DNA from 4 places in the Massilia sp. KIM genome. Region 1 is predicted to be linked to each of the others. Evidence: predicted binding sites of a transcription regulator. Region 1 holds the regulator's gene; each other region holds the start of a gene.

What was found. The regulator sigma-54, encoded in region 1, starts transcription at its own class of promoters, with help from an activator protein. The targets are predictions, from matches to a motif close to TGGCANGNAANCTGCTTT.
Region 2: B0920_RS25045 (beta-propeller fold lactonase family protein) is a predicted target of sigma-54. The motif match lies at 1,856-1,873, and genes of this name have one in related genera.
Region 3: B0920_RS14580 (TorF family putative porin) is a predicted target of sigma-54. The motif match lies at 4,468-4,485, and genes of this name have one in related genera.
Region 4: B0920_RS17565 (PEP-CTERM sorting domain-containing protein) is a predicted target of sigma-54. The motif match lies at 2,077-2,094, and genes of this name have one in related genera.

Annotation. Positions count from the first base shown of each region.
Region 1 covers NZ_MVAD01000003.1:201,749-207,604, forward strand. Annotated here, with positions in the region: gene rapZ (RNase adapter RapZ) at 1-271, shown strand, start outside; gene B0920_RS21160 (enoyl-CoA hydratase/isomerase family protein) at 612-1,697, opposite strand; gene hpf (ribosome hibernation-promoting factor, HPF/YfiA family) at 1,795-2,148, opposite strand; gene B0920_RS21170 (RNA polymerase factor sigma-54) at 2,207-3,682, opposite strand; gene lptB (LPS export ABC transporter ATP-binding protein) at 3,685-4,440, opposite strand; gene lptA (lipopolysaccharide transport periplasmic protein LptA) at 4,440-5,018, opposite strand; gene lptC (LPS export ABC transporter periplasmic protein LptC) at 5,052-5,663, opposite strand; gene B0920_RS21190 (HAD family hydrolase) at 5,677-5,856, opposite strand, start outside.
Region 2 covers NZ_MVAD01000006.1:10,207-16,062, forward strand. Annotated here, with positions in the region: gene adh (aldehyde dehydrogenase) at 1-691, opposite strand, end outside; gene B0920_RS25045 (beta-propeller fold lactonase family protein) at 869-1,810, opposite strand; gene B0920_RS25050 (TonB-dependent receptor) at 1,970-4,111, shown strand; gene B0920_RS25055 (TonB-dependent receptor) at 4,108-5,856, opposite strand, start outside.
Region 3 covers NZ_MVAD01000001.1:3,329,648-3,335,503, forward strand. Annotated here, with positions in the region: gene B0920_RS14560 (LysR family transcriptional regulator) at 1-378, opposite strand, end outside; gene gshA (glutamate--cysteine ligase) at 410-1,711, opposite strand; gene B0920_RS14570 (ammonium transporter) at 1,875-3,275, opposite strand; gene glnK (P-II family nitrogen regulator) at 3,288-3,626, opposite strand; gene B0920_RS14580 (TorF family putative porin) at 3,646-4,383, opposite strand; partial or broken gene B0920_RS14585 (accessory factor UbiK family protein) at 4,668-4,889, shown strand; gene B0920_RS14590 (adenosylcobalamin-dependent ribonucleoside-diphosphate reductase) at 5,017-5,856, shown strand, end outside.
Region 4 covers NZ_MVAD01000002.1:628,175-634,030, reverse strand. Annotated here, with positions in the region: gene dnaE (DNA polymerase III subunit alpha) at 1-1,162, opposite strand, end outside; gene B0920_RS17565 (PEP-CTERM sorting domain-containing protein) at 1,301-2,035, opposite strand; gene B0920_RS17560 (acyltransferase) at 2,268-3,377, opposite strand; gene B0920_RS17555 (sulfurtransferase) at 3,513-4,397, shown strand; gene B0920_RS17550 (DUF4214 domain-containing protein) at 4,549-5,127, opposite strand; gene B0920_RS17545 (TolC family outer membrane protein) at 5,686-5,856, opposite strand, start outside.

The sequences.
Region 1 (5,856 bases):
GCGCCCGCTGACGGGCCGCGACGCGCCGGTGATCGCCTTTCTCGACGCCCAGCCGAGCGCGGCCGAGATGCTGGAGGACATCCGCAGCTTCGTGGAGAAGTGGCTGCCCTCGTTCAAGACCGACAACCGGAGTTATCTCACCGTGGCGGTGGGGTGCACCGGGGGGCAGCACCGCTCGGTGTACATGGCCGAAAGGCTGGGGGCGTATTTCGGCGCGACCGAGCGCGTGATCGTGAGGCATCGGGAGCAGCCGAAGAACCTGACGGCTTGAGGTGACGGCGGCGCGGGGTTGCTGGTCGCTCTTCGCTGTTTGCTGTTCGCTCTTCGCTGTTTGCTGTTTGCTGTTCGCTCTTCGCTGAGTGTTGCTCGCTGTTCGCTGTTCGCTCTTCGCTGAGTGCTGCTCGTTGTTCGCGCCGCGACTGGCACTTGCGTGCATGCACGCCAGCCCCCCTTGCACCCGCAGCCCCAGCACGTCATTCCGGCGAAGGCCGGAATCCAATTCCTATGCGCAGTGACGGGCGTTTAACGCAGCGGGTCTGCACGCAAACTTGGATTCCGGCCTTCGCCGGAATGACGTGCTGAGGCTAGCGGCTGAAAGCTTGGGCTGCGGGTCAGTCCAGATGCCGCAAAGGATGCGCCCACTCCGGCCACACCGGCTCGAAGAAGCGCGCCACCATCTCCGCACTCACCTCCTCCAGCGTCGGCGGATTCCACTGCGGCGCATTGTCCTTGTCGATCACGAGCGCCCGCACGCCTTCCAGCACCTCGCCGTGCTCGAAATTACGCCGCACCACCGAGCGCTCCATGCGCAGGCAGTCCGCCACGTCGAGTTGCGCCCCGCGCGCCAGCAGCTCGCGCGTCACGCACATCATCAGGGGCGAACGCGAGCGCATCGCCTTGAGCGCCTTCTGCGCGAACGGATTCTCGTCCGCTTCAAGCGAGGCCATCACCGCCGCCACCGAATCCGACCCGAAGTGCCGGTCGATCGCCGCACGCTGCGCCTCCAGCTCGCTCGCCCCGGCTTGATCCGCGAACGGCGCGGCAAACGCACGTATCGCCGCCGGCAATTCCTCGCCCGCCGTCGCCTCGATCAAAGCATGCAGCTCGCCCAGCGCCGCGCCAGGCACGAACACGTCGGCCAGCCCCACGTAGAGCGCATCCGCCGCCCCGATGGTCAGCCCCGTCAAGCCGAGGTAATTGCCCAGCTGCCCAGGCGCATGCGACAGGAAGTGGCTGCCGCCCACGTCCGGGAACAGGCCGATGTTCACCTCCGGCATCGCCATCCTGGTGCGCTCGGTGACGATGCGCAGCCCGCAACCGGGCCCGCCCTGGGCGATGCCCATGCCGCCGCCCATCACCACGCCGTCCATGATGGCGATGTAGGGCTTGGGATAGAAGTGGATCAGGTGGTTGAGCGCGTATTCCTCGGTGAAGAAGTCTTCCAGCAGCGCGCTGCCGCCCTGGGGCGTGGCGTGGCCGACCTCGTGGAAGAAGCGGATGTCCCCGCCCGCGCACAAGGCCTTGTCGCTGCTGCTGGTGATGAGGACGGCCGCGACGCCGGCGTCGTCCTTCCAGGCGTTCAAGGCCGCGGTGAGCGCGCGCACCATCTCGAGCGAGAGCGAATTCAGCGCCTTGGGGCGGTCCAGGGTGATGATGCCGGTGCGATTGGCGACACGGGTGAGGACGTGGTCGGTCATGGCGTGTTCTGTGATTGAAAAGATAAGCATTTTACAGAACACGGATGCAAAAAGGGCGTCCCCTCAGACGCCCTTGCTAGTGGTGCCCTGCGGCCGATCAGGCTGCAGCGACGTCGCCGTTTTCCGGCAGGCGCTTCAGCGCCATGTGGTCATGACTGCGGAGCATTTGCTTGTGCTTCAGAACCTGGCGATCCAGCTTATCCATCAGGGTATCGATCGCGGCGTACAAGTCTTGCGCGACACTGGCCACGTGCAGGGTTTTCCCCGATACCTGTAGGTTGATTTCCGCTTTTTGCCTTTTTTCTTTCTCAGTGAGATTGTCGACGCAGAGGAAGACATGGGTGTCGATCACTTGATCGAAATGCCGAATGATGCGCTCGAGCTTATTCTGAACGTATTCACGGATAGCGGGGGTCACTTCGAGATGGTGTCCACTGATTGTGAGGTTCATACACACTCCTTTGAAGATGTCGCGCCGCCCAGGCACAAGGCAGGAGTGGGCAGCGCTGTTACAAGGCTTTGCGGAGGCTGACGGGAGGGATCTTGAGCGCTTCACGGTATTTCGCGACCGTCCTGCGCGCAATGACCATGCCTTGTTCCCCGAGCATCTCCGCGATCTTGCTGTCGGATAATGGATTCTTAGGGTCTTCTGCTCCTGTCAATTGCGCGATGAGCGCGCGGATCGCCGTCGAAGAGGCTTCTCCCCCCGCCTCGGTGGCGACATGGCTTCCGAAGAAGTATTTCAACTCAAACATGCCGTGCGGGGTCAGCATGTACTTCTGCGTTGTGACACGGGAAATTGTGCTCTCGTGTAGACCTAGTGTATCAGCTATCTCACGTAAAACAAGGGGCCGCATGGCAACCGCACCGTGCGAAAAGAAATTCTTCTGGCGCTCGACGATGGCCTCTGCCACACGGAGGATGGTGTCGAAACGCTGGCGCATGTTCTTGATGAGCCACTTGGCTTCCTGCAGCTGGGCGTTCATGCCTTCGCACTTCCCCTGCTTCATGAGCGAGGCGTACAGGCTGTTCACGCGCAGGCGCGGCATCACGTCCGGATTGAGCAACACCGCCCAGCCGCTCTTGGCGCGCCGCACGATCACGTCCGGCACCACGTAGTCCGAGACGTTGGCCGCGAAGGCCGCGCCCGGATGCGGATTGCAGGCGCGCACCACGGCCTGCACCTCGCGCAGGTCCTCGTCGTCGCAGTCCAGCGCCTTCTTGAGCTTGCTGTATTCGCGCTGGGCGAACCAGCTCAGGTAGCCCTCGACGATCTTGAGGGCCAGGCGCCGCGTCACCAGGGGCACGCCGGGCATGCGGCGGATCTGCAGGGCCAGGCATTCGCCGGCGCTGCGCGCGCCCACGCCGATCGGGTCCAGGCTCTGCACCAGGGCCAGGGCGCAGCGCAGCTCGTCCATCTCGATCTCGAGTTCCTCCGGCAGGCGCGCGTGGATCTCGTCCAGCGGTTCTTCCAGGTAGCCGTTGTCGTCCAGGGCGTCGATCACCAGCTCGGCCAGCGCGCGGTCGCGCGCCGAGCAGCCGGTGGTGCGCACCTGTTCCATCAGGTGCTCGCGCAGGGTGACACTGCTGGCTTCCAGTTGCGGGCGGCCGTCCTCGTCGTCGCCGCCGCGTCCGCCGCCGCCTTCGCCCCAGTCGCCATCGTGCAGCTCGCGCTCGCCGCCCTCGGCGGCGCCGTCCGCGCCGTCGGCGTGCTCGGCCGGCGCGGCCTCGCCTTCCGCCGCGCCGGGCGTGGCGGCCGGCGCTTCGCCATTGGGCGGCGCGTTATTGATGGCGCCATCTGCCAGCAGGCGCACCGAGCGGTCGAGCGGATCGTCGAGGCGCTCCAGCATCGGATTATCGGACAGGATCTGCTCGATCTCCTGGTGCAGCTCGAGCGTGGACAACTGCAGCAGGCGGATCGACTGCTGCAGTTGCGGCGTCAGTGCAAGGTGCTGGGAAGTGCGTAGCTGCAGGGACTGTTTCATGTCTACATGCGGAAGTGTTCACCCAGGTAGACGCGGCGCACGGATTCATTGGCGATGATGTCGTCGGGCCGGCCCGAGGCCAGCACGGCGCCCTGGTTGATGATGTAGGCGCGGTCGCAGATGCCGAGCGTCTCGCGGACGTTGTGGTCGGTGATCAGGACACCGATCTTGCGCTCCTTCAGGAAGCGCACGATGCGCTGGATCTCGATCACGGCGATCGGATCGACGCCCGCGAAGGGCTCGTCCAGCAGCACGAAGCGGGGATTGGTGGCGAGCGCGCGCGCGATCTCGACGCGGCGCCGCTCGCCGCCCGACAGCGCCAGCGCCGGGCTCTCGCGCAGCTTCTCGATCTGCAGGTCGGCCAGCAGCGTGTCGAGGCGCTCGTTGATCTGCTCCTTGGTGAGCGGCTTGCCGTCCTGCTTCTGCAGCTCGAGCACGGCGCGGATGTTCTCCTCCACCGTCAGCTTGCGGAACACCGAGGCCTCCTGCGGCAGGTAGGACAAGCCCAGCACCGCGCGCCGGTGGATCGGCAGGCTCGAGATGTCGGTGCCGTTGATGTCGATGCTGCCGGCGTCCGAGGGCACCAGGCCGACGATCATGTAGAAGGAGGTGGTCTTGCCGGCGCCGTTCGGCCCCAGCAGCCCGACCACCTCGCCGCAGTCGACCTGCAGCGAGACGTCGCGCACCACCAGGCGCTTGCCGTAGGTTTTCTGCAGCCCCTTGACGATCAAGGTGCTGCCGCAGTCGCGGGCCTCCATCACTGCTTCCCTGCCGGGGCCGCGCCCTGCGTTGCGCCTTGTGCCGGGGCCGCGCGCTTGGGCGCCAGGATCAGGGTGCCGCGGCCGCCGCCGACCTTGCTCTCGCCGCTGGCGTCGTTGCGCACGGTGGCGACTTCCTTGCGGTTGTCGTAGGCGATGAAGGGCGCGGTGATCTCGTTGGTCACGCGCTGGCCTTCGAGCTCCTTGACGATCGCGTTCGAGAACAGCTTCACGACCTCGGTGCGCTCTTCGTATTCGATGCGCTGGGCCTGGCCGTCGACCCACAGGTCGGGGCCGCCGTCGCGCTTCTGGCGGAAGGTGGCGACCTTGCCCGGGTTCGCGGTCAGGGTCACGCTCATGTAGCCTTCCGGGGTTTCCTTCACCAGGGCGCGGTCGGACTTGAGCACCAGTGTGCCGCGGGTGACGACCACGTTGCCGGTCAGGATGCGGGTCTGGGTGACTTCGTCGACGTCGAGCGAGTCGAAGTTGATCACCGCCTGCTTGAGGGAATCGGCGCGCTCGGCCATGGCCGTGAGCGACACCAGGGAGAGGAATGCGACAGCGAGTAGTTTCTTCATATTGTGCTGGTCAGGAGTTGGCTGGCGCAGGCTCTATTGGCGCCCGCGCGGCGGATAGACGATCTGCCCGCGGCTGGCGATGTGCAGCTTCTGGGTGGCGTTGTTGGCCACCATGCCGATGCCCTTCACGCTGGAGGCGCCGAGCTGCATGTCGATCGGCTGGTCGGTCTTGATGATTTCTTCGTCCGGCAGCGCAGTGAGCTTCTCGGTGCGCACGCGCAGCGCGTCCGACTGCGGGGTGCGCGGACGCTGCAGGTCGACGTTGCCGAGCAGGTCGACGCGGTGCTCGCCGTGGAAGATCTGGGCCTTGTCGGCGGTGACCGTCATCGGCGGGCGGCCCGGCTCGACCCCGCGCATGACCGGCGCCTCGACGTGCGAGACGTCGCCTTCCGGGATGTGGGTCAGGCGCTTGCCCGACACCACGTAGCTGGGCTGGCCGTTGGCGGTCATGCGCACGAAGGAGAAGTTCTCGACGATGTAGTCCGGTTCGTTGGGCGGCCCGCCCGGACGCGCGTCCGGATCGCCCTCCTGCATCAGCTGCAGCAGCCAGAAGCTGCCGAAGGCGCAGAACACGCCGGTCAGCATGATGGTCAGGAGTTTCCAGCGGTGCGCGGTGCGCTTGTTGGAGGTGACGTAGGGGGCCATGGCGCGGACCTCGTCAGGCGAAGTAAGGCGCGAGCGCCTGTTCGTAGGTGCCCTGGGCGCGCATCACCAGGTCGCAGACTTCGCGCACCGCGCCCTTGCCGCCCGCGTTGCGGGTCACGTAGTGGGCGCGGTGCTGGACCTCGGGGTGGCCCGAGGGCACGGTGACGGCGAAGCCGACGCGCGTGAACAGCGG
Region 2 (5,856 bases), on a different contig from region 1:
TGCTGGAGGCGAGCGGCTTGCCGGCCTCCAGGCCGAAGCCGTTGACCACGTTGACCACGCCGGGCGGCAGGAGGTCGGCGATCAGCTCGACCAGCACCATGATCGAGGCCGGGGTCTGCTCGGCGGGCTTGAGCACCACGCAGTTGCCGGCGGCCAGGGCCGGGGCCAGCTTCCATACCGCCATCAGGATCGGAAAGTTCCAGGGGATGATCTGGCCCACCACGCCCAGCGGCTCGTGGAAGTGGTAGGCGTAGGTCTCGTGGTCGATCTGGGCGATCGAGCCTTCTTGGGCGCGGATGGCGCCGGCAAAGTAGCGGAAGTGGTCGATCGCCAGCGGGATGTCGGCCGCCATGGTCTCGCGGATCGGCTTGCCGTTGTCAATGGTCTCGGCCGTGGCCAGCATCTGCAGGTTCTCTTCCATGCGGTCGGCGATCTTGTTCAGGATGCGCGCGCGCTCGGCCGGCGAGGTCTTGCCCCAGGCGTCCTTGGCGGCGTGGGCCGCGTCCAGCGCGATCTCGACGTCTTCCGCGGTGGAGCGCGCCACTTCGCAGAAGGGCTGGCCGGTGATCGGGGTGAGGTTCGGGAAGTACTCGCCCTTGCTCGGCGCGACGAAGCGCCCGCCGATGAAGTTGTCGTAGCGTTGCTTGAAGGGATTGGCGACGCCGAGTTTGCTGATGTCCGCGAGATTCATGTCGTCCTCTATGTCTGTCTGTGTTGATCGGGTTGTGTTGACCACGTTCTTCTTTTCGCAAGGGCCGTGCCAGCTGCCGGCATCACGGCGCGCCGCAGGGAAAGGCGGCGGCGCGGCGCATCGGGGGCTATGCTGGCGGCGGCTGTTTCTGGTACACCTGTCCCAGATTGGAACAGCTCAGCGGATCAGCACACCCCAGGGCAGCTCGCCGACGCCGATGTCGGCCACGCGACGCGCACTGGCGGTGTCGATCACCGAGACGCTGTCCGAACGCCCGTTGGCGACGTACAGGCGGGAGCCGTCGGGCGTGAGCGCCATGTTCCAGGGCCGCTTGCCGACCGGGATGGTGGCGGTCACCGTATTGGTGGCGGCGTCGACCACCATGACCGTCCCGTCCGCGCCGTTGGAGACGTAGACCTGGCGTCCGCTCGGGTGCACGGCGATCCCGGCCGTGTTCTTCCCGGCCGGGATTGCCGCCAAAGTCTTGCGCGCCTCCATGTCGATCACGTGGACCGCATTGGCCAGCTCGCAGGCCACGTAGGCACGGCTGCCGTCGGGGCTGAAGCCGATGCCGCGCGGGCGCAGCCCGACCGCGATCGAGCCCACCTGGCGGCGAGCGGCGACGTCGATCACGTCGACCTGTTCCGCATCCTCGGCGCTCACCAGCAGCCAGCGCCCGTCGGGGCTGAATACCGCATGCTCGGGGTTGCGTCCGGCGACCGGGATCTCGGCCAGCACCCGGCGGCTGGCGGCCTCGATCAGGGTCACGCTGTTGCCCTCTTCCACCGCCACCGCGAGGAGCTGTCCGTCGGCTGAGGCGCTGACGCCCTCCGGCGACTTGCCCAGCGCGACGGTGCCGAGGACGGTGCCGGCGTCGGCGTCCAGCGCCAGCAGCACGCTGCTGCCGGCGTCGGTGACGTAGAGCGTGCGCCCGGCCGGGTCGGCGGCGATGCCGCGCGGACGCTTGCCGGCCGCGATGTCGCGAACCACAACGCCGCTCGCGGTGTCGATCACGCTGAGCGTGGCCGATTTCTCGTTCGGGACGTAGGCCAGCGGGGAGGCCAGGGCGCCGGCGGAGAGCAGGCTGGCGATAAGCAGGCAGGTGCGTGCGGGGGACATGTTCGACCTTTCACAGGGAGCACCCGAGGGTGCGATACGTAAGGAAATGCAAGCCGCGTGCCACACGCGTGCGCACGCGTTGTCGACATGGCAGGTATATTGCTTGGTTGAGTGGTAGCGCCCGGTCCCAGGGTGCGCTATCGAACGATTGGAGACTTCATGAAGCATGCAGATTTTCGCGGCAGGCTGCGCCCGACGGCGCTGGCGGCCGCCCTGTGTTCCGCCGGCCTGTGCTGGCCACTGGCGGCCAGCGCCGACGAGCCCGCGGGACCGATGAGCGTGGTGGTGGTCAGCGGCACCCGCGCCGAGCAAGCCAGTTTCGACCTGCCGGCCGCGATCGACGTGGTCGACGCCAGCCAGATCCGCGACACCCAGCCGCGCGTGAACGCGTCCGAGGCGCTGGTGGCCGTCCCCGGCCTGGTGGCGCGCGACCGCCAGAACTACGCGCAAGACCTGCAGATCTCGTCGCGCGGCTTCGGCGCCCGCTCCGCCTTCGGCGTGCGCGGCGTGCGCCTGGTGGCGGACGGCATCCCGGCCACCATGCCCGACGGCCAGGGCCAGGCCGCGACCTTCAACCTCGACATGGCCGAGCGCATCGAAGTGCTGCGCGGTCCCTTCTCCACCCTGTACGGCAACCATTCGGGCGGCGTGGTGCAGCTCTTCACCCGCGATCCCAAGGGCCCGCCGGCCGTGGAGGCCAGTTTCGCCGCCGGAAGCGACGGCCTGCGCAAGACCGACGTCAACGCGGCCGGCCGCAGCGGCGGCGTCGGCTACCTGCTCGACGCCTCGCGCTTCGAGACCGACGGCTACCGCGACCACAGCGCCGCCACGCGCGAGCAGGCCTATGCCAAGCTGGTGGTGGAACCGTCCGGCACCAGCCGGCTGGTGATCACCGCCAGCGGCCTGCGCCAGGACGACACCCAGGACCCGCTGGGCGTCACCTGGGCCACCTGGCAGGCCGACCCGCGCGCCGGCGAAATCGACAGCACCGACACCCAGACCCCGCGCCGCACCTTCGCCGAGCGCTACGACACCCGCAAGAGCATCGACCACCAGCAGGCCGGCCTCACCTGGGAAAGCCGCTTCGGGCCCGACCGCCTGCAGCTCACCGCCTGGGGCGGCAACCGTCGCGTGATCCAGTACCAGTCCTTCTCGCGCGCCTTCCAGGCGCCGGCCAGCCATTCCGGCGGCGTGATCGACTTCGACCGCGATTTCTACGGCGTGGACGGCAACTGGCGCATGGTGCGCGAGATTGGCGGGGGCGTCCTGCGCGCCACGCTGGGCCTCGAGTTCGCCCGTTCGCGCGATGCGCGCCAGGGCTTCGAGAACTTCGTCGGCAACAGCTTCGGCGTCAAGGGGCGCCTGCGCCGCGACGAGAAGAACGAGGTGGAAAGCCTCGACCCCTACGCCCAGCTCGAATGGGAGCGCGGCCCCTGGGTGCTGACCGGCGGCCTGCGCCACAGCCGCGTCAAGTTCGACGTCACCGACAACTACCTCTCCAACGGCAACGACAGCGGCGGCGTCGACTACCGTCACACCACCCCGCTGGTGGGGGTGCTGTACAAGGTGTCGCCAACCCTCAACGTCTACGCCAGCGCGGCGCGCGGCTTCGAGACCCCGACCCTGAACGAGGCCTTCTACTCGGGCACAGGCGGCGGATTCAACTTCCGCCTGGCGCCAGCGATCGGCAAGCACCTTGAAGCAGGCGTGAAGGCGATGCTGCTTGAAAAGGTGCGCGTCAATGCGGCCCTGTTCCAGGTGCGCACGAGCGACGAGCTGGTGGTCGACGCTTCCTCGGGAGGCCGCACCAGCTACCGCAACGCCAGCGCCACCCTGCGCCGCGGCGCCGAGGTCTCGCTCGACGCCGACCTGGGCGCCGGCTGGAACGCCCGCATGGCCATGAGCGCCCTGCACGCGGTCTACGACGAAGCCTTCGGCGCGGTGCGCGAAGGCAGCCGCCTGCCGGGCGTGCCCAAGACCAGCTTCTACGGGGAGCTGGGCTGGAAGGAGGCGGCCGGCCGCTTCGGCGCGGCGCTGGAGACCATCGCCAACAGCCGCGTGTATGCCGAAGACACCAATACCGCCACGCCGGCGCCGGGCTACGGCATCGTCAACCTGCGCGCACAGGCCAGCCAGCAACTGGGCGGCTGGAAGCTGCGCCAGTTCGCGCGCCTGAACAACGTCTTCGACCGCGACTACGTGGGCTCGGTGATCGTCGGCGAGACCAACCGCCGCTATTACGAAGCGGCGCCCGGCCGCAACTGGATCCTGGGCGTGAGCGCCCAGTACCAGTTCAACTAGAAGCGGTAGCGCAGCCCGGCCGCCAGCGTGCGCGGCGCGCCGGGCGCCACGAAGCGCGCAGGCTCGGCCTCGCCAGCCCCGTCGCCCGGCTGGCGCAGGCGGCCTTCCGGGAACAGGTCGACCGCCAGCGCGCCAAAGGTCTCGTAGCGCCGGTCGAGCGCGTTGCTCACGCGCGCGAACACTTCCCAGCGGGGCGCCGGACGCCAGCGCGCATGCAGGTGCAGCAGCGCATGGCCGCCGATGCGCCAGTCCCCCGCCTCGCCTTCATCCTCGACCAGGCCATCCTCGTTGCCCTGGCTGACCATGCGCGAGACCGCGCGCAGCTCGGCGCCGAGTTCAAGCCCGGGCCGCGCATCCCAGTCGAGCTGCAGGCGCAGCGTGTGGCGCGGCAGGCCGGCGATGCGGGTGCCGCGCTCCACCTCCACGCTGCGCACCCCGGTGAACAGCACGCCCGCCGCGCCGTAGGTGGCGTCGAGGAAGCTGTAACCCGCCTGGGCGCGCAGGCCGCCGCGTTGAAGCAACCAGTTCAGCTCCGCCCCTTGATGGCGGGTGCGGGAAAAGTTGGAGAAGTAGCCGGCGCGCGAGGCGCCGGCGCGGCCGAACAGGATGTCGTCGCGGCTCACGGTGCGGAACAAGGCCGCGCTGAAGCCTTCCGCGCGCACGCCCGCCTCCACGGTGCGCGCCACCACCTGCTTCAGGTAAGGGTCGGACTGCAGTCCCACCGGCAGCCGGCAGGGCTCGGCCGGGTCGGCGCATCCGAGCTCGATCACGGTCGGCACGCGGTTGCTCTGGGCGGCGTTGGCGAACCAGGTGAGAGCCCCGCGCGTGTGGGTGATGCCGAGCGCCGGGTTCAGGCGCGTGTAGCGGAAGGATTCGTGGGGTTTCGGGCCATCCACCGTCACCAAAGTATTGCCGACGCTGGCGCGGTTGTAGCGCAGCGAGGCGGTCAGGTTGGTGGTGGCGCCCACCGACAGGGTGGCCCCTGCATAGACGCTGGTGGCGCGCGCGCTGCCGGTGACCGAGGAATCGGCCTCCCTTTCCTCGTCCGGGTCGCCAACGACGCCGCGCGTGGGCGTGAAGAAGGCTTCCTGCTCGTACTGCGCGAAGCTGACCCGGCTGCGGTCGACCGTGAGGCCGGCGTTGAGCAGGTGCCGGTTCAGGCGCTTGTGGAAGTTCAGGCTGGCGCCGCGGCTGCGCTGGCGCGTGCTGGTCGTGTTCAGGCTGGCCGGGTGCGGTACCTCGTCGTCATCCAACGCACACGCGCCCGGTTCGGCGGCGCAGTCCTCGACCAGATCGGCGTAGTCGTCGTCGATGTCGCCCCCTACTGTGTCGCGCCGGCTGTCGCGCAGGTAGGCGCCGGCATGCAATTCGCTGCCCGGGGCGAACCGGTGGGTGAGCGTCAGCATGCCCTGGGACAGGCGTGTGCGGCTGCGGTCGGGGTGGGTGTAGACGGCGCGTCGGTCGCTCTCGTACAGCCCCTGCGGCAGAAGGCCGTTGCCGAGCAGCCGGCTGCGCCCGCCCAGCACCGTGGCGCTCCAGTCGGTGTACTTCCCTTCCCGCCCCAGCTTCACGAGCAGGTTGCCGAGCCGCCCCGCCGAATGGGCGCGCCAGCCGTCTTCTTCGAACAGGGTGGCGGCCGCGAACTGGTGCCAGCCCTCGCGCCGGAAGCCGTAGGCCAGGTCGGCGCGGCGCCGGCCGTGGCGGCCGATCGACACGGCCAGGTCGCCGCCGGGATCAATCAACCC
Region 3 (5,856 bases), on a different contig from region 1:
CACCAGGTCGAAGCTGACGCCCGGATGCAGGCGGCTGAACTGGGCCAGCAACGGCAACAGGACCTTGCGCCCCACCGCGCCGCCGGCGCTGATGCGCACCAGTCCCTCGTCCTCGCGCGCCGCGTTCTTCACGCGATTGAGCGCGCTGGTGAACCCTTCCATGCTGTCCTTCACCGATTCCAGCAGGCGCTGGCCCTCCTCGGTCAGGCTGCTGCGGCGCGTCGTGCGGTGGAACAGGCGCACGCCGAGGTACTGCTCCAGCTGGCGCACGGCCTTGCTGACCGCCTGCGGCGTGGTGCCCTGGACCTGGGCGGCCCGGTTGAAGCTGCCCAGTTCGGCGGCACGGATGAAGGTGGAGATGGCGCGCAGTTCGTCCATGCGCCCGAGTATAGCCGAGCCGCCGGAAGCGTCAGTACACTTCCGGGTTCGGATCGGTGCGTTCGAGCTCGAGCGAGGCCGCCAGCAGGCCCAGGCGCGCCACCACGCCGTAGACGTAGAAGCGGTTCGGCGCCGCCGTGCCCGGCTTGGCCTTGAGGTCGGGCACCGCGTGCTGCTGGGCGAAGGCCAGCGGCACGTACTGGGAGCCGGGGGCGTTCAGGTTCTGGTCGACGCCGCGCTCGGCGTGCACGCGGTAGAAGCCGCCCACCACGTAGCGGTCGATCATGTAGACCACCGGCTCGGCCACCGCGTCGTTGATGCTCTCGAAGGTCGGCACGCCTTCCTGGATGATCAGGTCGGTGACCGCCACGCCGTCCTTGATGACCGACATCTTGCTGCGCTGGGCCGGGGTCAGGTCGCGCACCTCGCTGGCGTCCTTCACGGTCAGGATGCCCATGCCGTAGGTGCCGGCGTCGGGCTTCAGGATCACGAAGGGCTTCTGCTCCTTCATGCCGTATTCCTTGTACTTCTTCTTGATCTTCGAGAGCAGCATCGAGACGTTGTCGGCCAGGCACTCGGTGCCGACGTTCTCCTGCAGGTCGACCTCGCCGCACTTGGCGTGCAGCGGGTTCACCATCCAGGGGTCGATGTCGATCAGCTTGCCGAACTTCTTGGCCACCTCGTCGAAGGCCTTGAAGTGGTTGCTCTTGCGGCGCAGCGCCCAGCCGGCGTGCAAGGGCGGCAGCAGCGACTGTTCGTGCAGGTTTTCCAGTATCGAAGGAATGCCGGCCGACAGGTCGTTGTTGAGCAGGATGGTGCAGGGATCGAAGTCGGCCAGGCCGACGCGGCGGCCATTGGGCGAGCGCACCAGGGGCTCGATCACCAGCATGTTCCCGTCCGGCAGGGCCAGCGGAGTGGGCTCGGTGACCTCGGGCGACAGCGATCCGAAGCGCACGTGCAGGCCGGTCTGGCGGAAGATCTGCATCAGGCGCGCCACGTTCTGCAGGTACATCGGGTTGCGCGTATTCGTCTCGGGAATGAGCAGCAGGTTGCGCGCGTCCGGACAGTACTTGTCGATCGCGGCCATCGCCGCCTGCACCGTCAGCGGCAGCATTTCCGTTGCCAGGTTATTGAACCCGCCCGGGAACAGGTTGGTGTCCACCGGCGCCAGCTTGTAGCCCGCATTGCGCAGGTCGACCGAGCAGTAGAACGGCGGCGTATGCTCCTGCCACTCGAGGCGGAACCAGCGCTCGATGGCGGGCGTGGCCTCAAGAATCTTCTTCTCCAGATCGAGCAATGGGCCGGTCAGGGCGGTGACGAGGTGCGGAACCATGAAAGTCCTTACTGTGCGCTGCTTGTTGAATTGTCGGAACCATGATGTGGGGGCGATCCGACAGTTTAAAAGGGCCCTACCCGACAGGACAGCAGGCACATTGTCAACAATGCAATGCAAAAAGGCGCCCGCAGGCGCCTTTTCTCACTACCGCCTTGCGGTATCAGGAATGGTACGCCGTTTCCCCGTGGCTGGTAATGTCCAGACCTTCGCGCTCCTGGTCTTCCGGCACGCGCAGGCCGATCACGACATCGACCAGTTTGTAGGCAATAAACGACACCACCGCCGACCACACGATCGTGATGCCCACGGCCTGGGCTTGCACCCACACCTGGTTGGCGATCGAGAAATCGGGCGACGCCTTATTGGCGACATAGTCCCAGATGCCCTGGCCACCCAGTTGCGGCGCGGCGAACACGCCGGTCAGCAGTGCGCCCAGGATGCCGCCCACGCCGTGCACGCCGAACACGTCCAGCGAGTCGTCGGCGCCGAGCAGGCGCTTCAGGCCCGTCACACCCCACAGGCAGATGATACCAGCCAGCAAGCCGATGACCAAGGCGCCCATCGGGCCGACGAAGCCGCAGGCCGGGGTGATCGCCACCAGGCCCGACACCGCGCCCGAGGCCGCGCCCAGCATCGAGGGACGCTTCTTGAAGATCCATTCGCCCAGCATCCAGGACACGGCGGCGGCGGCGGTCGCCAGCAGCGTATTGACGAAGGCCAGGGCGGCGATGTCGCCCGCTTCCAGGGCCGAGCCGGCGTTGAAGCCGAACCAGCCCACCCACAGCAGCGAGGCGCCGATCATGGTCAGCACCAGCGAGTGCGGGGCCATCGATTCGCGGCCGTAGCCGATGCGCTTGCCGATCACGTAGGCGCCGACCAGGCCGGCCACGGCGGCGTTGATGTGAACCACGGTGCCGCCCGCGAAGTCGAGCGCGCCCTTCTGCCACAGGAAGCCGGCGTTGCTGGTGACGGTCGCCAGGGTGGTGGCGTCGGTGATCGCGTCCGGACCGGCCCAGAACCAGACCATGTGGGCCACCGGCAGGTAGCCGAAGGTGAACCACAGCACCACGAACAGCAGCACCGCCGAGAAGCGGGCGCGCTCGGCGAAGGCGCCGACGATCAGGGCGCAGGTGATCGCCGCGAAGGTGCCCTGGAAGGCGACGAAGATGAACTCGGGGATCATCGTCTCCTTGCTGAAGGTGGCGGCCTGGCTGAAGGTGCCGGCGGCGGCGTCATAGATGCCGTTCAGCAGCACGCGGTCGAAGCCGCCGATGAAGGCGCTGCCCTGGGTGAAGGCCAGCGAGTAGCCGTACAGGCACCACAGCACGATGATCACGGAGAACACCATGAACACCTGCATCAGGATCGACAGCATGTTCTTGGCGCGCACCAGGCCGCCGTAGAACAGGGCCAGGCCCGGGATCGACATCATGATCACCAGCAGGGTGGCGACGAACATCCAGGCGGTGTCGCCCTTGTTGATGGAGGGCGCCGCCCAGGCGGGCACGGCGGCGCCGAGGCTGAGCGCGGCGCCCAGGATGGTGGCTAGGATTCGCTTCATTGATGTCCCCTCTTACAGTGCGTCGTTGCCGGTCTCGCCGGTACGGATACGGATGACCTGGTTCAGGTCGGCCACGAAGATCTTGCCGTCGCCGATCTTGCCGGTACGGGCGGCGCCCTGGATGGCGTCGATGACCTGGTCGACCACGGCGTCGTCCACCGCGGCCTCGATCTTGATCTTGGGCAGGAAGTCGACCACGTACTCGGCGCCGCGGTAGAGCTCGGTGTGTCCCTTCTGGCGGCCGAAGCCCTTCACCTCGGTCACCGTCATGCCCTGGACGTTGATTTCCGACAGCGCTTCGCGCACCTCGTCGAGCTTGAAGGGCTTGATGATGGCGGTAATCATTTTCATGGTATTGCCTCTTTTGCTATCAAAAAGTTTTCGACACGGTCAGCACGGCGGCCGACTTGCCGAGGTTTTCGCCGCGCGGGCTCAGGTAGGCGTCGGTGTTCGCCTTGATCCAGGCCAGCGAGACGGCGGCGATGCCGAAGTCCTTGGTGACGCCGACCTTGTAGTCGGTGTACGAGTACTGGCTGTTGTTCTTGACCCGCTGGCGGCCGACGTGCAGGTTGAGCAGGAAGCCGCCGCCCACGTCGATATCCGCGCCCAGGTCCAGGTAGCCGCTGCGCTTGCTGTCCACGGTGCCGAACAGGTTGGTGGTCGAATGGGAATATTTGATATAGGCCGGACCGTAGCCGAGCTTGCCGTACAGCTCGAAGGTGTTGGCGTTCGGGTTCAGGCCGTTGTCCGGGTACCAGTAATAGAGGCCGCCGACGTCGTAGCTGAGGCCTTCGGTCAGCTGGCCGCGCTTGCCGGCGTAGAGATCGACTTCGACGTTGCCGTCGCCGCCCAGGTCCTCGGTCCACTTGATGGTGGACGCCCAGGTGCCCACGTACCAGCCGGTCGGGCCGTGCACGTAGTCGACGCCGCCCTGCAGGGCGGGGTCGAGGCGGGTTTGCGACAGACCGCGGTAACGGTATTCGCTGGTGAGCGCCACGTTGTAGCTCACCTGGTGTTCGGCGGGTTGTTCCTGCGCTTGGCCCGGGACGCTGGCCAGGGACAGGACGGCCAGGCTGATTGCTGCTGCGCTTTTTGCTTTGCACTTCATGACAAACCCCCTCGTGTTGAACGGTTGCTGCCGTTGCGGTTTACAATCCTGTTATTGCTTGCTTTGTTTGCATCCACCTTTTGTTTAGCAGGATGCGTGCCAGCCCGTAATCAGCGTGATACGGCAGGAAACAGGCTTGTTTTTTCAGCTAGTCGCCCCACATCGGGGCTAGATGCACGACATCGTTCGCCCGGCGCGCAGGAATGCCGGACGGGCGCACCAAATGAGGCTGGAGCGCACCGTAATGGTGCGCGCCGGCCGCCAGACGCGAGGACAACCAGGATATGAATACTTTCTTCAACGACTTGCAGGGCAAGATCAACCAGGCGCTCGAAAGCGGACCCGCCAAGGACATCGAGCGCAACGTCAAGGCGGTGATGACCCAGGGCTTCGCCAAGCTCGACCTCGTTACCCGTGAGGAATTCGATATCCAGGCCCAGGTGCTGGCCAAGACCCGCGCCAAGCTCGACGCGCTCGAACTGCGGGTGGCCGAGCTCGAAGCCCGCCTCGCGACCCACTCCGGCGCCGCAAGCGCTGCCGCCGGCGCCGCCGCCACCGAGACGCCGCACATCATCACGCCGCCCAACCTCGACAAACCGTAAGCGGCCCTGCGGCATTCATGCAGGAGCCGCCATGAATGCAAGTGACAAGCTGATCGACAGCACCTTGGCGCCGCAGGAAGTCTCGCTCGACGTGCTGCGCGAGAAATACGCCAAGGGCGAGGAACGCGAGATCGCCGACGTGCGCGCCCGCGTCGCCCGCGCCCTGGCCCGGCTGGAGCCGGAACCCCGGCGCGCCGAGCTCGAGGCGCGCTTCCTGTGGGCCCAGGAGCAGGGCTTCGTGCCCGCCGGCCGCATCAATTCGGCCGCCGGCCTGGGCCTGCGGGCCACCCTCATCAACTGCTTCGTGCAGCCGGTCGGCGACGCCATCTCCGGCCACGACGGCCAGCTGCCCGGCATCTACACCGCCCTGCTCGAAGCCGCCGAGACCATGCGCCGCGGAGGCGGCGTGGGCTACGACTTCAGCGCCATCCGCCCCCTGGGCAGCAAGGTCCACGGCACCGCCTCGCGCGCCTCCGGGCCGGTCTCCTACATGGAAGTGTTCGACGCCTCCTGCCGCACGGTCGAATCGGCCGGCGCCCGGCGCGGCGCCCAGATGGGCGTGCTGCGCGTCGACCACCCCGACATCGAGCGCTTCATCGCCGCCAAGGACGGCGGCGCCCTCACCAACTTCAACATCTCGGTCGGCGTCACCGACGCCTTCATGCGCGCGGTCGAGGACGACGCCGCTTTCGCCCTGGTGCACCGCGCCGAGCCGGGAGACGAAGACCAGGCCACCGGCGCCTTCCGGCGCGAGGACGGGCTATGGGTCTACCGCGAAGCGAGGGCGCGCGAACTCTGGGAGCGCATCATGCTCTCGACCTACGACCACGCCGAGCCGGGCGTGCTCTTCGTCGACCGCATGAACCGCGAA
Region 4 (5,856 bases), on a different contig from region 1:
TGAGCGCGTAGGCGACCAGCGAACCGGCGCCCGAGCCGCGGCCCGGGCCGATCGGCACGCCGTTGTTCTTGCCCCACTGGATGAACTCCGCCACGATCAGGAAGTAGCCCGGGAACTTCATCTTGATGATGGTGTCGTTCTCGAACTGCAGGCGTTCCTCGTAGCGCGGGCGTTCCTTTTCGCGCTGCACCGGGTCCGGGTAGAGCTGCTCGAGGCGTTCTTCCAGGCCCTTCTTGGTTTCGGCGACCAGGAATTCGTCGATGGTCATGCCCGGGGTCGGGAAGTTCGGCAGCTGGGGCTTGCCCAGGGTGAGGGTGACGTTGCAGCGCTTGGCGATCTCCACCGAGTTGGCGAGCGCGCCCGGGAGGTCGGCGAACAGCCGCGCCATCTCTTCCTGCGACTTGAAGCACATCTCCTCGTTGAAGCGGCGCACGCGCTTGGCGTTGGCCAGCATTTCGCCTTCGGCGATGCAGACGCGCGCCTCGTGGGCGATGAATTCGTCCTTTTGCAGGAACTGCACCGGATGGGTGGCCACCACCGGCAGGCCGAGCTCGGCCGCCAGGGCCACCGAGTGGCGCACCTGCTGCTCCTGGTTGGGCTGGCCGGCGCGCTGGATCTCGATGTAGAAATGGCCGGGGAAGATGCGCGCCCAGCGCTCGGCGGCGGCGCGCGCCTTGGCCGGGTCGCCGTCCGCGAAAGCCTGACCGATGTCGCCGAAATGGGCGCCGGACAGCACGATCAGGGCGTTCGCCTGGGGCGCGTCCGGCTCCAGGGTCGAGACGCTGGTGGCCAGGGCTTCCAGCCACTCGATGCGGATCTCCGCCCTGCCCTTGTACTGGTTGGTGAGCCAGGCCTTGGACAGCAGGTCGCACAGCTGCAGGTAGCCGGTGCGGTTCTTCGCCAGGATCAGGAGGCGGAAGGGCTTGTCGCGGTTATCCTCGTTGGTGATCCAGGCGTCCACGCCCACGATCGGCTTGATCCCCTTGCCGCGCGCCGCCTTGTAGAAACGGACCAGGCAGAACATGTTGGCCAGGTCGGTGACGGCCAGCGCCGGCTGCCCGTCCTTGGCGGCCTCCTTGACGAGGTCGTCGATGCGGACGAGGCCGTCGACGATCGAGTATTCGGAGTGGACGCGCAGGTGGGTGAAGATCGGGGAAGTCATCCGGACATTTTACATCGGCCGGGGGGATGGCAAGAAGTTGCCGGGGGTATGGTGTTGCTAGTTGGCAAAGACAGCCCTACTCTCCGGCGGCCTTCCGGCCTGGTCTCCGGCGACGCCGGGGACCAGGCCGGGCGAGGCTCAGGCGCGCTTGCGGCGCAGCGTGGCGACGCCGGCCAGGGCCAGGCCGAACAGCGCCAGCGTGCCCGGCTCCGGCACGGCGCGCACGTTCAGGTCGCTCACGCGCATGGTGATCGTGCTGTCGACGCCGTAGCTGCGGAAACCGATCAGGTCGATGGCGCTGACATTCGCCTTGCCGGTGGCGTGGGCATCCGGATTGCTGAGTGAGGCGATCTCGGCGGCGGTCGGGTTCAGCCAGGCGTCGAAGCTGTCGTAGAACTTGGTGCTGCCGGTCTTGTAGAGGTGGCCCATCAGGTGGTATTTCTGGCCCTGCACCAGGTTGCTGTCCTTGATGTAGAAGCCATCGGTGCCGCCCAGGCGCACGAAGACGTCATCCTTGCACGAGCCTTTGGGGCCGCAATTGGCCTTGAAACCGATGTTCGGGCCATCGGAATCCTTCAGCTTGTCGGTCGAGTTGGCCAGCCACAAGCCGAGGAAGTCGTTGTTGTCCACCCGGCCGCTGTACTCGAACCAGAAATCGACCACGATCCCGGTATTCGCGCTCTGGGGCTTGCCCAGTTTGCGGACGCTGGCGTCGTCGGAGCTGGAGGTGAATTTCAGCGTATTGCCGTTTTCGGCCGTGGCCGCGGCATTGTTTTTCCAGCCGGCAGTCCACGGCTGGGTGATGGCGATCGGCGCGGCCTGGGCGGCGCCGGCGGCGAGGGTGAGGGCAAGGAAGGCGGAGCGGATAAGCATGTCGAGAGATCCCGTAACAAAAGTGGAAGATAGGTCCCGATCATGCAAGTTTGATGCCATCAAGACATTACTCTTGCAAAACAATAACTTAAATTTCTCAAGGGAATATTATGTTTGCGCGACGTCAAGTTTTCCGACACAGGGATTGTGAACTTTTCCGGGCCGTCCCAAGGGAAGCTCCGCAATAGCGGGTCCCCACGGCGAATGATGCTGTCAAATTTTCCGACAAGCCTCAGAGCTGCGCCACTGGCGCCGGGCTGCGGGCCGCGCCGTAGTTCCGCCGCATCCGCAGGAATGGCTCCTCGATCACGTTGTAGCTGAGCGTCGCCAGCACCCAGGTGATCGCGTAGCTTGCGCCCACCATGATGACGGCATCCAGCCACGGGATCCCGCTGGGCCGCACCAGGCCCACGCCCTGGGCCAGCAGGTGCAGCAGTCCCATGTGCAGCAGGTAGAACGAGAAGCTGATCTTGCCGCCGTGGTTCATCAGGCGCTCCACCCCGCCCGGCAGGCGAGGACGGAAGGCCACCCAGCCGAGGATGAACAGGGCCCAGCCGCCGCTCTCGATCATCGACCACAGGATCCAGAAGGGCGAGCGCGGCACGCTGAGGAAGCTGGCGACGCGGTGCATCAGGGCCGTGTCGACCACCACCAGCACGCCGGCCGCCAGCACCAGCAAGGGCGCCCAGCGCTGCAGCGCGCCGGCCCGGCGCGCGTAGAACATGGCGGCCATCATGCCGATCAGGAACTGGTCGAAGCGACCGACAAAGGTGCTGAAATACATCAGCGTGCTGTTGGTATTGACCGTATAGGCGGCGGCCTTGAAGAACAGCAGCAGCACCAGCCAGCCGGCCAGGTAGCGCATGCCCCGCTCCATCGCGAAGCGCGCCAGGAAGGGGAACACCATGTAGAACAGGAATTCGAGCGAGATGGTCCAGGCCGCGCCGGTGATCACGCTGCCCGAGGTTGGCGCCAGGCCGAGGTTGGACACGAACAGGTAGAGCAGGTCCTGGGGCTGGAATTTGTCGCGCCCGATCGAGGTGGCGACCAGGAAAACCAAAAGATACAGCGGCACGATGCGCAGGATGCGGTTGCGCAGGAAGTCGCGGTAGACGATCTGCCGCTGGTGCAGCGCGATCTGCATGAACAGGAAGCCGGACAGCGTGAAGAACAGGCCGACCCCGGTATGCCCTTCGATGATCAGCGCCGCCCAGGGAGAACTCAGGCCCCCCGCGCCCAGGCCGCGGTATTCGAGGTGGAAATGGAACAGGAAGACCAGCGTCGCCGCCAACCAGCGCAGCTGGTCGAGCCGGGGGTTGTACTGGATGTTCAGGGAATGCATGGGCGCTCGCGGGCGGTGTCCGAAACCGAGCATTGTAGCGTTAGCGCTGCGCTAACGGACTGTTTTTATAGGGTATTTACATTCAGGGGGCGCGCCTGACTTATAATACCGCCCTGACTTTTCTTTGTTACCGCCATGACTTCCGCAACACAGCACGTCAATATCGCCGCCTACAAGTTCGTCACCCTCGACAATCTCGAAGAACTGCGTCCGCAATACCAGGCGCTGTGCAACGAGCTGGGGCTGAAGGGTACGGTCCTGCTGACGCCGGAGGGCATCAACATGTTCGTCTCCGGTCCGCGTTCGCACATCGACCAGTACCTGGCCTGGGTGCGCAGCGACGCCCGCCTGGCCGACCTGGAGTGGAAGGAAAGCTATTCGGTCGAGCAGTCGCACCGCCGCATGCTGGTGAAGATCAAGAAGGAGATCATCACCATGCGCATGCCGCTGATCAAACCGGAACTCGGCCGTGCGCCGGCGGTCGACGCCAAGACGCTCAAGCGCTGGCTCGACCAGGGCCACGACGACGAGGGCGTGCCCGTGGTGATGATGGAAACCCGCAACGCCTTCGAGGTCGACGTGGGCACCTTCAACAACACCCTCGATTATCGCATCGAGAAGTTCAGCGAGTTTCCGGAAGTGGTGGCCGAGCACAAGGATGAGCTGGCCGGCAAGACGGTCGTGACCTTCTGCACCGGCGGCATCCGCTGCGAAAAGGCCGCGATCCACATGAAGAACATCGGCTACGAGCGCGTGTACCAGCTCGAAGGCGGCATCCTGAAGTACTTCGAGGAAGTCGGCGGCGAGCATTACACCGGCGACTGCTTCGTGTTCGACTACCGCACCGCGCTCAACCCCAAGCTCGAGCCGACCGAAACCAAGCAGTGCTTCGCCTGCCGCGCCGTGGTCACGCCGCGCCAGCAGCTCTCACCGGAGTATGTGCCGGGCGTGTCCTGCCCGCACTGCGTAGGCGGAAAAGAGAAGGCGGCCAACTCGGCCGCCGCATCTCCCGCACTCTGAGTATCCTGTCGCGCGCCGCGCTCGCGGCGCGCATTCCTTGCCGGACCGGCGTCCCGCCTGGTGCGACCTGCACCCTGCTCCGGCGGCTGCGCCGCATCGCCAGTCCTCGCCGCGCCAACTTCACTCCAGCGAGCCCTGACCGGGGAAGATCTCAGGCCATGCCCATGTCGAAGTCGCTGAAACCGCTCGGGGTGCCGACGATCTTGGCGATGGCCTCATCGATCAAACCCGGCTGCGAGTATCGGGCGCCGCTATCCAGGTCCTTGACGTTGGCCACGTAGTCGATGGCGATCTTGTTCGCGACGGAGCCGCTGTAGGCGGCTTTCTCCGCATCGGTATCGATCCGGTTGGTGAAGGCGGTCGAGACCCCGACCTTGCCGTTGTAGGCGATGCGGTCATTGCCCTGGGCGCCGGCGGCGATCTGGGTGACGACGTTATCGATGGTCATGGCGCCGTTGTTCAGTGCATTGGCCCAGAAGTCGACGCCTGCGGCTTCGGCCGGGCGGCCGAACAGGTTGTCGTAGACCTCGGCGACCACGGCGCGGTTGTCCATACCGCCGTAGGTGGCGCGATACTCGGCCGAGGTTGAGAAAGCGGCGGAGATGTTCTGGTAGCCGTTCGGATTGGTTTGAAGCTGGTTCGCCCAGAAGGACAGGCCGGCCGGATCCGCGGGACGGCTGAAATATGCCACGTACAGTTTCTGCACTTCATTGATGTAGTCAGTTGCCATCTTGGCCTCCATATAATTTGTTCAAAAAGTACAGGGTCGAGGAAATCGGCGGCGCTCGACAGTGAGCAGTCCGCAACAAATTTCCTCAATGAAATCAATTACCTATAGGAATTCGATCGTCCCTGAGTACGGCTTCTGACAAGCTAATGGAGACTCATCCGTTACGACTGTTAAGTGCTTCACCGATGAATTGAAATGGCGATGGAAATGGGCAGCGGAGATGAGAAAACGACGAAAATCGCACAGAGAGCTTTGCCGCCAGTCATCTTTTCGATAATCCGAAAGCGGACTCATCGCTACGCGCGCAAGATCGTCGCTTCCGGCAATGCCGGAAACGACTCCTTTCGAAGGCGGGGACCCTGGTTCTAGTAGAGCTGTCGAAACGCTGACAAACCTGGATCACCGCGGAGGCGGAGACAAAGGCCGGGGAAGAGGTAGAAAAGTGGCGCCAGGCGAGGTTCAAGCCTTAGGCGTGGCGACACCCAAAGTCGCGGAAGGCGACTCCGGGTAGTCTGAGATAGCGGCGGAAGAAAGCCGGCTGCGCTGACCGGGCTCCGCTCAGCGGAAGTAGGCGGCCACCTGGCGCACGACGCTTTCGTCCAGCATGCCGGCTGCAGCACGCAGGCGCAGCACGCCGATCAGGTAGCCGTAGCGCGCCTGGGCCAGGTCGCGCTGCGCGGTGAACAGCTGGTCCTGGGCATTGAGCAGGTCGAGGTTGATGCGCACGCC